One region of the Corynebacterium freneyi genome, then DNA from elsewhere that is predicted to be linked to it. Evidence: predicted binding sites of a transcription regulator. Region 1 holds the regulator's gene; each other region holds the start of a gene.

Region 1 (3,279 bases):
GTCAGCTCGGGGTGCCGTGCGCCGTGGCCGCCGGGGCGGGGCTGAATGCGATTGAATCGGGGACGTTGACGCTGGTGGACGGCGCGAAGGGCGTCATCACCGCCAACCCGGACCCGGAGGATGCGCGGGCCGCCGTCGCCGAGGCCGAGCGGATGGCGGAGAAGATCGCCGCGTGGTCGGGCCTCGGCCGCACCGCGGATGGGGAGCATATCCAGTTGCTGGCCAACGTCGGCGACGGCAACGCGGCGCGCATCGCGGCGGAGGGCGCGGCCGAGGGCATCGGCTTGTTCCGCACCGAGCTGTGCTTCCTGTCGGCCGCCACCGAGCCGACCGTGGAGCATCAGGCGGACATCTACGCCTCGGTGCTCAAGGCGTTCCCGGAGTCGAAGATCGTGTTGCGCACCCTGGACGCGGGGTCCGACAAGCCGCTGGCGTTCGCCAACCTCGATCACGAGGACAATCCGGCGCTGGGCGTGCGGGGCCTGCGCATCTCCCGGTCGAACTCGGGGCTGATGGAGCGTCAGCTCGACGCCATCGCGTTGGCCGCGGAGAAGGCCGGTCGCGGCGGGGATGCGCCCACGTGGGTGATGGCTCCGATGGTGGCGACGCTGGAGGAGGCCGAGTGGTTCGCGGACCTGTGCCGACGACGCGGGCTCACCCCCGGTGCGATGATCGAGATTCCCGCCGCGGCCCTGATGAGCCATGACCTGATGAAGGTGCTCGACTTCGTGTCCATCGGCACCAATGACCTCACCCAGTACGCCATGGCCGCCGACCGGCTGTCGCCGCACCTGGCGTACCTCACGGATCCGTGGCAGCCGGCGGTGCTGCGTCTGATCGACATGGCGTGCCGCTCCGGCAAGGACTCCGATACGCCGGTGGGCGTGTGCGGCGAAGCGGCGGCGGATCCGTTGCTGGCGTGCGTGCTCGTGGGGCTCGGCGTGACCTCGTTGTCGGCTGCGGCGACGGCCCTGCCGGGCGTGGGTGCCCAGTTGGCGGAGGTCACCGCCGCCCAGTGCGCGGACGCCGCCCGCGCCGCCCTGGATGCGTCGGATGCCGACGGTGCCCGTGCGGCGGTGCGCGCGGTGCTCCGACTGGAGTAGCGCGAACGGGGGACGTGCACGCGAAAAAGAACCGGGGCCCGAGCTCATGCTCGGGCCCCGGAGGAACTAGAGGAAGAACTAGAGGCGGCGCAGGACGCTGACGACGCGACCGAGAATGGTGACGCCTGCGTCGACGGGGATCGGCTCGAAGGCGTCGTTGTGGGGGAGCAGCCACGTGCCGGAGCGATCTTCGTGCCACTCCTTCACCGTGGCCTCGCTGTCGGCGTCGCCGTCGATCATCGCGGCGATGAAGTCGCCGTTGTTCGCCGTCTGCTGGGACTTCACGACCACCCAGTCGCCGTCGAGGATGCCCGCGTCGACCATGGACTCGCCGACGACGCGGAGCATGTACAGATCACCGGACTCGACGAGCTCGGCGGGCAGCGCCATGTGCTCGTCGATGTTCTGCTCGGCCAGGATCGGGTTGCCGGCGGCGATCTGGCCGACGATGGGCACGTAGGTGGGGGCGGTCGCACCCTCCGGGACATCGGGGACGTCGGCCGACTTCGGCTTCGGGCCCGGCTTTCCGGCGTGCGTGCCCAGCTGCTGCTTCAGATCGCGGACGTCGACGGCACGGGGCTTGTGGGGATCGCGGCGCAGCGCCCCCTTCTTCTCCAGCTCCTTGAGCTGGTAGGCCACCGACGACGTCGAGTTCAAGCCGACCGCGTCGCCGATTTCGCGGATGCTCGGCGGGTAGCCGCGAAGCGACACCGCATCCTGGATGACTTCGAGGATGCGCCTCTGGCGATCCGTCAACTGGGTCTTGTTCGACTGCTTCTTCTCGGCCATGTGTCCACTCCCACTGGTTCAGGTCGTGCTCGATCGCGTCGTGCTCGGTGTCGTCGTGCTGGGTGTCGTCGTGTCGGGGGCGTCGTGTTCGGCGTCCGTCGCGCCGGTCATTCCCGCCCGCCGTTCGAACACGACCCTACACCAAAACCACCCGTTGTGGCACAACTGTTCGAAGTTTTCGCCCCCATCTCTGGACGCGCTCCCGTGGCGGTGCTATAAATCGAACGCGGGAACGGAGTCGAACATCCGTGCGGCACGTTCGAAAGGGATTATCCGCGTCGTTTTTTACGATGCCCGCAGATTGCCGGATGGAAGGAGCCAACCGATGACCGCCTTTATCGAAGATTACCGCATCAACACCCTGACCAGGGGAGAAGAGCAGCTTTGCGACGGGGTGCCCGCGTGGGTCCGGCAACGCCCGATCGGCGCTTCGGCTCGTGTCGGCGCGTCCGTTCGTCGGTCCGCAGCTTCCGGCGATGTTCGACGTCGTGGTGGCTCGGATCGAACGGGGGTCCGCACGTCCCGTGGCCCGTCGAACGGCCGTCCGGGTGGCGTTCCGGGGGCTTCTCGGCGTCCGAACACAGGGCGAACGTCACCGGTGCCCGCACCCGGACACGGTGTTTCGAACATCGGCCACGTTCGGGGTAGCCGTTCGGTCGTCCGGGGTCCGGTGCAGGGAGTGCGCCGCAACGCCACGTCCATGGCCATCGTCGCGGGCATCGGCGCCGTGTTCGGTCTCATGCTCCACTTTTCCGGCCTGGGGGCGCCCATGCCGGACACTCCGCCCACGCCGACGTACGTCGGGGCGTCGAGCACGGCTGGGGAACCCGTGGCAGGCGGGGTCGCGAAGTAGGGGCTCGCCACAGAGGGGGTACCACGGAGGGGTCACCACGGAGTGGGGGACGAGTAAATGGGGTTGGCCGTACAGGAGGGTGCACGCCGTATGCTCGGAAGCGTGCATTGCCAGTTTTGCCACCATGATCAAACGAAGGTCATCGACTCGCGTCTCATCGACGACGGCATGACCATCCGCCGCCGGCGGGAGTGTTTGTCGTGCGGTAAACGATTCACCACGCTGGAACGCTCCCAGCTCGTCGTCGTCAAGCGTGACGGGGTCGTGGAGGACTTCAGCCGTGACAAGGTCATCCGCGGCGTGCGGCGGGCATGCCAGGGCCGTGACGTGCCGGAAGCATCGTTGAAGTTGCTCGCCCAACAAGTCGAGGAAACGCTGCGTTCGAAGGGCACGCCGCGCGTCAATTCCAACGACATCGGCCTGGCCATCCTGGAGCCGCTGCGCGACCTCGACGAAGTCGGCTACCTGCGGTTCGCGTCGGTGTACAAGTCCTTCAGCTCCGCCCAGGATTTCGAAAACGAAATCCGGTCTCTG
Region 2 (3,279 bases), 730 kb from region 1:
GCCGCAGATTATCCCCGTGAATCGTCGACGCCCGACGGGTGGCCCGCTGGGAAAACGTCTGCCGGCCGATATGGGCAATCGGACCATGAGCCACCGTGGTGGCAAACACATGTCCGGCATGGTCGACCCACGTCACCGACCCATCGGCATGCATCACCGCGCGCCAATGCTTCGAGGTCTTCAGGTTGTGGTGGCGCTGGCACAAGCACTGCAGATTCCACGTCGCCGTCACCCCCAACCCATAACCACTGCCGCCACCGTCACCGTCACTGGTGGTGTGGGTGGGGTCGTAGTCGATGACATGGTCGATCTGACATCGATGCGCCGGCACATCACACCCCGGGAACCGACACTGACCATCACGGCCGCGTACCCGCGCTTTTTGTGCGTCGGTGGGCACATACCCACCGGTGGCCGAGTCCGACGACAACCGAACAGTCGCCGCCCGGGACAGCCACGCCTTGGTCAGGTACTTCGGCAACCAGCCGGCACCATCGAGCCACACCTGCACATCGCCCTCATCAGCAGTGCCGGTGGTGTTGGTGCCGTCGACGTAGACGTTCATCGTCACCGACACCCCCTCACCCTCACCACGACACAACGCGATGAGCGCATCGGGCAAAGAACACTCATTGCCATCGTTGCCGTCGTTGGCCTTCGCATCCCTAATCGCCCGCACGGTGGCGTCGAGCTCGGCGAGGCGGTCTTTGCGCAACACCACGATCAACTGCCCGAAATCACCAGCTCCCTCATTGTCGACCCCGTACGACTCACCGACAATCGGCCTCGGCTCGTCGTCGGGTGGGGTCGACACCGGTTCGATGGCTTCGACGATGCGGCGCAACTCCCGGGCGAAGACCCTCGGCCCGGGCAGGGCCTGGAAGTCCTTCCTCGGACACAGGTAGGCGACGAACTTGTCTTCCACCGCAGCGAGATTGTCGTCGGATACCGCGGCAATGGCCGCGGCAATCGTGGCCAGGCGCTCATGCGGCCACGCCCCCGACCGGCATACGCCCAAGACTTTGGGCATGCGGCGCAGCATCACCCCGACGTCGCAGTATCGGGCGGCTTTGCCGCGTGACAGGCCCAGGCGCGTGGCCACGCAGGCGAGGTGGGAGTCGACGTCGTCGTCACCGTCGGGGGTAACTGCAAGGCAGATGTCGATGTCGACGATGTTGCGCCGCCGGGCGAGGTTGCTCACCGGCTCATCGCGTTCGGTGGCCCACCGCTTCCGCGCAGGTGGCGGCTCGGTGTCGTGATGATCGTGATCGTGATGGTGGTGGTTGTTGGTTGCGTCATGGTCGAATGCCATGTCGATTCCCCCCGGCGCTGGATGCGCGTGTCGAAAGTGACTGTGTCGCGTGATCGCTGCTGCTGATCTGCCCCGATGCGGCAGCCTCCCCCGGCCCCGCCGTCACCATTCATCATACAAGTGTTCGAGTCGATTCCTTCGAACATTGGGTAACGATTCGGGCTCGTTTCGCCCCACCGTTCACATGTGCATCAGGGCGCATGCGTACCCGCCGCCGTCGTCAAGCAAAGCAAGCGCACCCCACACGCAACAAGGCCCGCACCCACCGCAGACGCAGCGGTCGCGGGCCCGAACCCGGGGCGGCCTACGACCGGGCGGAAACGGCCTCACCGAGCGGCACATCGCCGTCGAGGAACGCGATCTCGCGCCGACCGCCGAGCTCGTCGAACCGCCCGACCACATGCGCGATCATCGCCGCAACCGTCGCACGCGACGTGGTGCGCTCGACGCCCTCGGGCACCTCGGAATCATCGCCGACGTACACGTTGCCGGCCGGCTCCTCCGTCAACGCACCCGGCTTCAGGATCACGTACCGCAACCCCGACTCGCGCAGATGCTCGTCCGCCGCGGCCTTCGCATCCGCGTAATGCACGAACGGATTGTCCGCCGGCACGCCGTGGTCACGCCGCGCGCCCCAGTACGACACCATCACGTACCCGGCGTCGCGCGGGCAGGCGTCCATCGACGCGATCGCCGCGACCTCGTCGACCGCCTTCGTCCGCGCCGGATCCCCGCCGCCGGCGCCCGCCGACCACACGACCAGATCCGTCCCCGCCAACAGGGCCGCCCACCCGTCCGCATCGAGCCGCTCGATGTCGACGACGTGCGGCACCGCGCCCGTGGCCTCCACCTCGTCGGCGTGCCCCGGGTTGCGGATCACCCCGATGACCTCATGCCCCGCGCCCGCCAACAGCGGCAGCGCCCGCAGCGCGACTTTTCCGTGTGCTCCGATGACGTGGATTCGCATGGCCCCACGCTACCGACGTGGCGCCGCCGACGCTTCCCCGCTTTACGACGACGCGATCAACGCCAGCAACTCGGCCCCGAACTTCTCGACCTTCACGGGACCGATCCCCGGCACCGCCAACAACTCCGACGGCTCCGACGGACGCGCCTCGGCGATGGCCGCCAACGTCGCATCGGAAAACACCACGTAGGCGGGGACGGACATCTCGCGGGCGGTCTCGGCCCGCCATGCCCGGATGGTCTCCACCAGCTGCGGGTCGACGTCCGACGGGCACGACGAACACCGGCCGATGATCCGCTCGGCGTTCGTGGCCAGACGCCCGCCGCAGGTGCGGCACGTGACGGCCTTCTTCTTCGCCGGCTGGGCGGGGGCCGCCGCGACCAGGCCCGGAACGTCGAGCCCCTCCAGGAAACGACTGCGGCGGCGGGTGCGGCGGCCGCCCTCCTGCCGCGACAACGACCACGACAACTCGAGATGCTCGCGGGCGCGCGTGACGCCGACGTAGAGCAGACGGCGCTCCTCCTCGACGTCCTGGGAATCGTCGCCCTTCTTCAACGCATGCTGGATGGGGATGTTGCCGTCGGTCAGGCCGACGAGGAACACCGCGTCCCACTCCAGGCCCTTCGCGGCGTGGAGGCTGGCCAGCGTCACGCCCTGCACCGTCGGCGGCTGCTTCGCCTGCTGACGGGTGCGCAACTGCCCCAGCAGTCCCTCGATGCGCAACTCCGGGTCGGTGTGGACGAGTTCCTCGCACAGGTCCGCCAAGGCACCCAACGACTGCCACCGTTCGCGGGCCTGGGCGCCCTCCGGTTCCTCCCGGGTCAGGCCCAGCGGCACGAGGGTGGCCCGCACCAGCTCCGACAATTTCCTGCCCACCAGCGGCGCTCCGGTGTCCCCCGCCGAACCGTCGCCGGCGGTGGCCACGTCCGGCCGCCGCGCCACCCGGATCAACTCGGTGACGGCCTGCTTGATCTCCGGGCGCTGGTAGAAGCCCTCGCCG
Region 3 (3,279 bases), 1.2 Mb from region 1:
GGGTCGAATCCCAGCACGGACGCCATGGCCCGCACGGATCCCGCGGTCTTCTTGGCCTCCACGTCATCACCGTCGGCAAGCAACTGGTTGCCCGCGCGGACCGCATTGTGCAGCTCGGCCAGGGCCCGCGGCACGGCGAGGTCCTCATTCATGGCGGCGTCGAAAGCCTCGGTGCGCTCGCCGATCTCGACCTCACCGAACTTGTCCGCGGCGCGATTGAGGAACGCCTCGATGCGCCGGTAGCCTGCGGCGGCCTCCTGCAGCGCCTCCTCCGAGTACTCCAGCACCGAACGGTAGTGGGCGCTGCCCAGGTAGTACCGCAGCTCGACGGGGCGCACCAGCTCGAGGATGTGCGGCACGGACAGCACGTTGCCGAGAGACTTCGACATCTTCTCGCCGGACATCGTCACCCAGTGGTTGTGCATCCAGTACCGCGCGAAACCGTCGCCGGCCGCGTGCGACTGGGCGATCTCGTTCTCATGGTGCGGGAACTGCAGATCCAGCCCGCCGCAATGGATGTCGAACTCACCGCCGAGGTAGTAGGTCGCCATCGCCGAGCACTCCAGGTGCCAGCCCGGCCGGCCATCGCCCCACGGAGTCGGCCACGACGGCTCACCCGGTTTGGCGGACTTCCACAGCGCGAAGTCGTGCGGCCCCCGCTTGCCCGGGGAATCCGGTTCACCCTGCTCCATTTCATCGACGCGGTTGCCGGACAGCGCTCCGTAGTCGCCGCCCTCCGAAGACGCCCACGCATCAACGTCGAAGTACACGTTGCCGTCGACGTCGTACGCGTAACCGTTGTCGATCAGCCGTCGCATGTACTCGACCATCTGCGTCACGTGGCCGGTCGCACGCGGCTCGACGCTCGGCGGCAGCACGCCCAGCTGGTCGTACGCCCAGGTGAACTCGCGCTCGTAGGTGGAAACCCATTCCCACCAGGGGCGACCGTGCTCGGCGGCCTTGGTCAGGATCTTGTCGTCGATGTCCGTCACATTGCGCACGAACGCGACGTCGAGCCCCTGCGCCAGGAGCCAGCGCCGAAGAATGTCGAACGCGACGCCCGAACGCACGTGGCCGATGTGCGGCATCGCCTGCGGGGTGGCTCCGCACAGGTACACGGAAGCGTGCCCCTCGCGGATGGGCTCGAAATCTCGCAGCTCACGGGTGGCGGTATCGAAGATTCGGAAGTTCACGCCCCTGAGTGTAGCGGTCGCGCGGGAGTCTCCCGAACACTTGCGCGGCGCATGACCGGGGATCTCGGCTGCTGGGACGACAGTTGTTCACCCGCGGTTCGCGGGGCGTTCGATAAGGAGCATTTACCCCGCAGGCATCAGCTATCGGTGCGCGTGAACAGATTCGCTTTACGACGATCATGCGCCCCTTTCGCCACTTGCGCCCCAATTGTCACCCATCCAAAAGCGACCGCCAAACACCGAATGAACGTTCGATTAATTTCCGATTCGCACTTGCGAGCGACCGCAACTGCCCTTAACATCGGAGCCAGAGAATCCGGCATGCGCCATACAGCGAGGGGGGACGGGCGGCCATGGACGACAAGATCAGCAGGCGAATCAACGACCGGAGCGGACTGACGGGCAGGGCACAGGCCACCACCGAAGAGTTCATCGCATTGTTGACGACAGCCACTGAAGCGCTGACCGTGCTCGCCTATCTGTACGAATCAAGCGAACTGGCGGCAGCCACTCTGATGCGGCTCATGCCCGCGCTCAAGAGGTTCGAGACTGCGCGACGCGGGCTCGCGGTCATCGACGCGCGGATAACGGCAACGGTGGCAGCCGAGCAGATGTCGCGAGTGCTGGGGACGACGCGTCCCGACGACTTCCTCGTCGAAGAGCTGAAACTGACGCGACACGAGGCAACGACGCGGGTGCGGGCATCCGCTTTCCTCAGCGAACACCCGGAGATCACCGCATCCGCCCACGCCGCCCTCCGCGCCGGCAACATGACCATGAAAGGCATCTCCGACATGGCGAAGGAACTCGACGCACTGGACGACCGGGTGGAACGGACCCCAGCGGATATCGCCGACGAAGTGATCGCCCGCTCCCCCGCCCACGGCCCGCATGGAGCTGGCCCGCTGTGCCGCGCACTGGTGAAGGAACACAACAAATGCTTCCCGCGGGATCCGAATGCGGCGCACCGGAAACGCAGGCTGAGCGTCGGCAAGCAAGATGGGGACGGCGGAGCCAAGATCAACGGATACCTCGACGCGGCGACCCTGGCGCTGCTGGAAGCATGGCTGCTCGCACACGGCGTGAAGAAGGGAAGCCACGACGACGGACGGACACCGGCCCAACGCAATGCGGACGCGATGGACCTGGCCCTGCGGGCGGCGCACGAGGCCCGCCCGCGGGTCAAGGGCAAACCGATGTGCACGGTCATCGCCGCGCTGAACGCCGACGACTTGGCGGCGGCAACCGGAACATCCCCGAAAAACCAGCAATCACCACCGATACACCGGCCGGCGACGCACCCCACCCGCGTCACCGTGAAGGCGGGTTCCGGCATCGAGCTGGGACTGATCGACCTGCTGAGGCTCGGGCTGTCAGAGGAGATGTACGCCGCAGTATTGGACCCGGACGCACCGACCGTGGATGCGCAGCTGAAACTCGGGCGAACGAAGCGGTCCGCGACGCTGGAACAACGTATCGCTCTGCAACTTCTCGACGGCACCTGCCAGCACCCGGGTTGCCGACGGCCACCTGATGCCTGCGACGCACACCATCTCGTCGCCTGGCTGCTGGGCGGAGGCACGGACCTGGAAAACCTGACCCTGCTATGCCGGCGACATCATTCCGATAACGACGACACTCGGGCGGATCCGCGGCGCGGACACATGACGCCCAGGACGGAACACCCTCGAGGCCGAACCGGATGGGCCCGACCGGCCGGACCGGACGGAACGCGCCAAGTTCGCTTCAACAACCGGAGCGGAGCCGCGGCATGAGGGCGCAGATCGGGGCGGAACTACTCCGCGTCGGCCCTCTTCCAGACGACCGCGGTACCCACGGCGGCGACGCCTTCGCCGCGACCGGTGAAGCCCATGTGGTCGGTCGTCGTGGCGGACACGCTGACCGGGGCGCCGATGTAACCGGACAGGACCTTCTCGGCCTCCTCGCGGCGCGGCCCCATCTTCGGGCGGTTGCCGATCATCTGGGCCGCGGCATTGCCGATGACGAAACCGTTGTCCTCGAGCAGCTGGCGACACTCCTTGAGCAGCTGCTCCCCGGAAACGTCGTCGTACTCGGGCAGACCGAC

Evidence for each region. Region 1 encodes LexA, which represses DNA repair genes until DNA is damaged. Its sites were predicted from a motif close to CGAACANNTGTTCG; they were not measured.
Region 2: the regulator LexA is predicted to act here: its motif matches at 1,426-1,439, upstream of CFREN_RS02725 (HNH endonuclease signature motif containing protein).
Region 3: the regulator LexA is predicted to act here: its motif matches at 1,434-1,447, upstream of CFREN_RS11440 (HNH endonuclease signature motif containing protein).

Annotation. Positions count from the first base shown of each region.
Region 1 covers NZ_CP047357.1:1,361,850-1,365,128, forward strand. Annotated here, with positions in the region: gene ptsP (phosphoenolpyruvate--protein phosphotransferase) at 1-1,103, shown strand, start outside; gene lexA (transcriptional repressor LexA) at 1,182-1,892, opposite strand; gene CFREN_RS06190 (hypothetical protein) at 2,563-2,745, shown strand; gene nrdR (transcriptional regulator NrdR) at 2,848-3,279, shown strand, end outside.
Region 2 covers NZ_CP047357.1:630,287-633,565, reverse strand. Annotated here, with positions in the region: gene CFREN_RS02725 (HNH endonuclease signature motif containing protein) at 1-1,312, opposite strand, end outside; gene CFREN_RS02720 (NAD(P)H-binding protein) at 1,617-2,279, opposite strand; gene CFREN_RS02715 (ATP-dependent DNA helicase UvrD2) at 2,322-3,279, opposite strand, start outside.
Region 3 covers NZ_CP047357.1:2,549,632-2,552,910, forward strand. Annotated here, with positions in the region: gene cysS (cysteine--tRNA ligase) at 1-1,193, opposite strand, end outside; gene CFREN_RS11440 (HNH endonuclease signature motif containing protein) at 1,547-2,968, shown strand; gene ispF (2-C-methyl-D-erythritol 2,4-cyclodiphosphate synthase) at 2,989-3,279, opposite strand, start outside.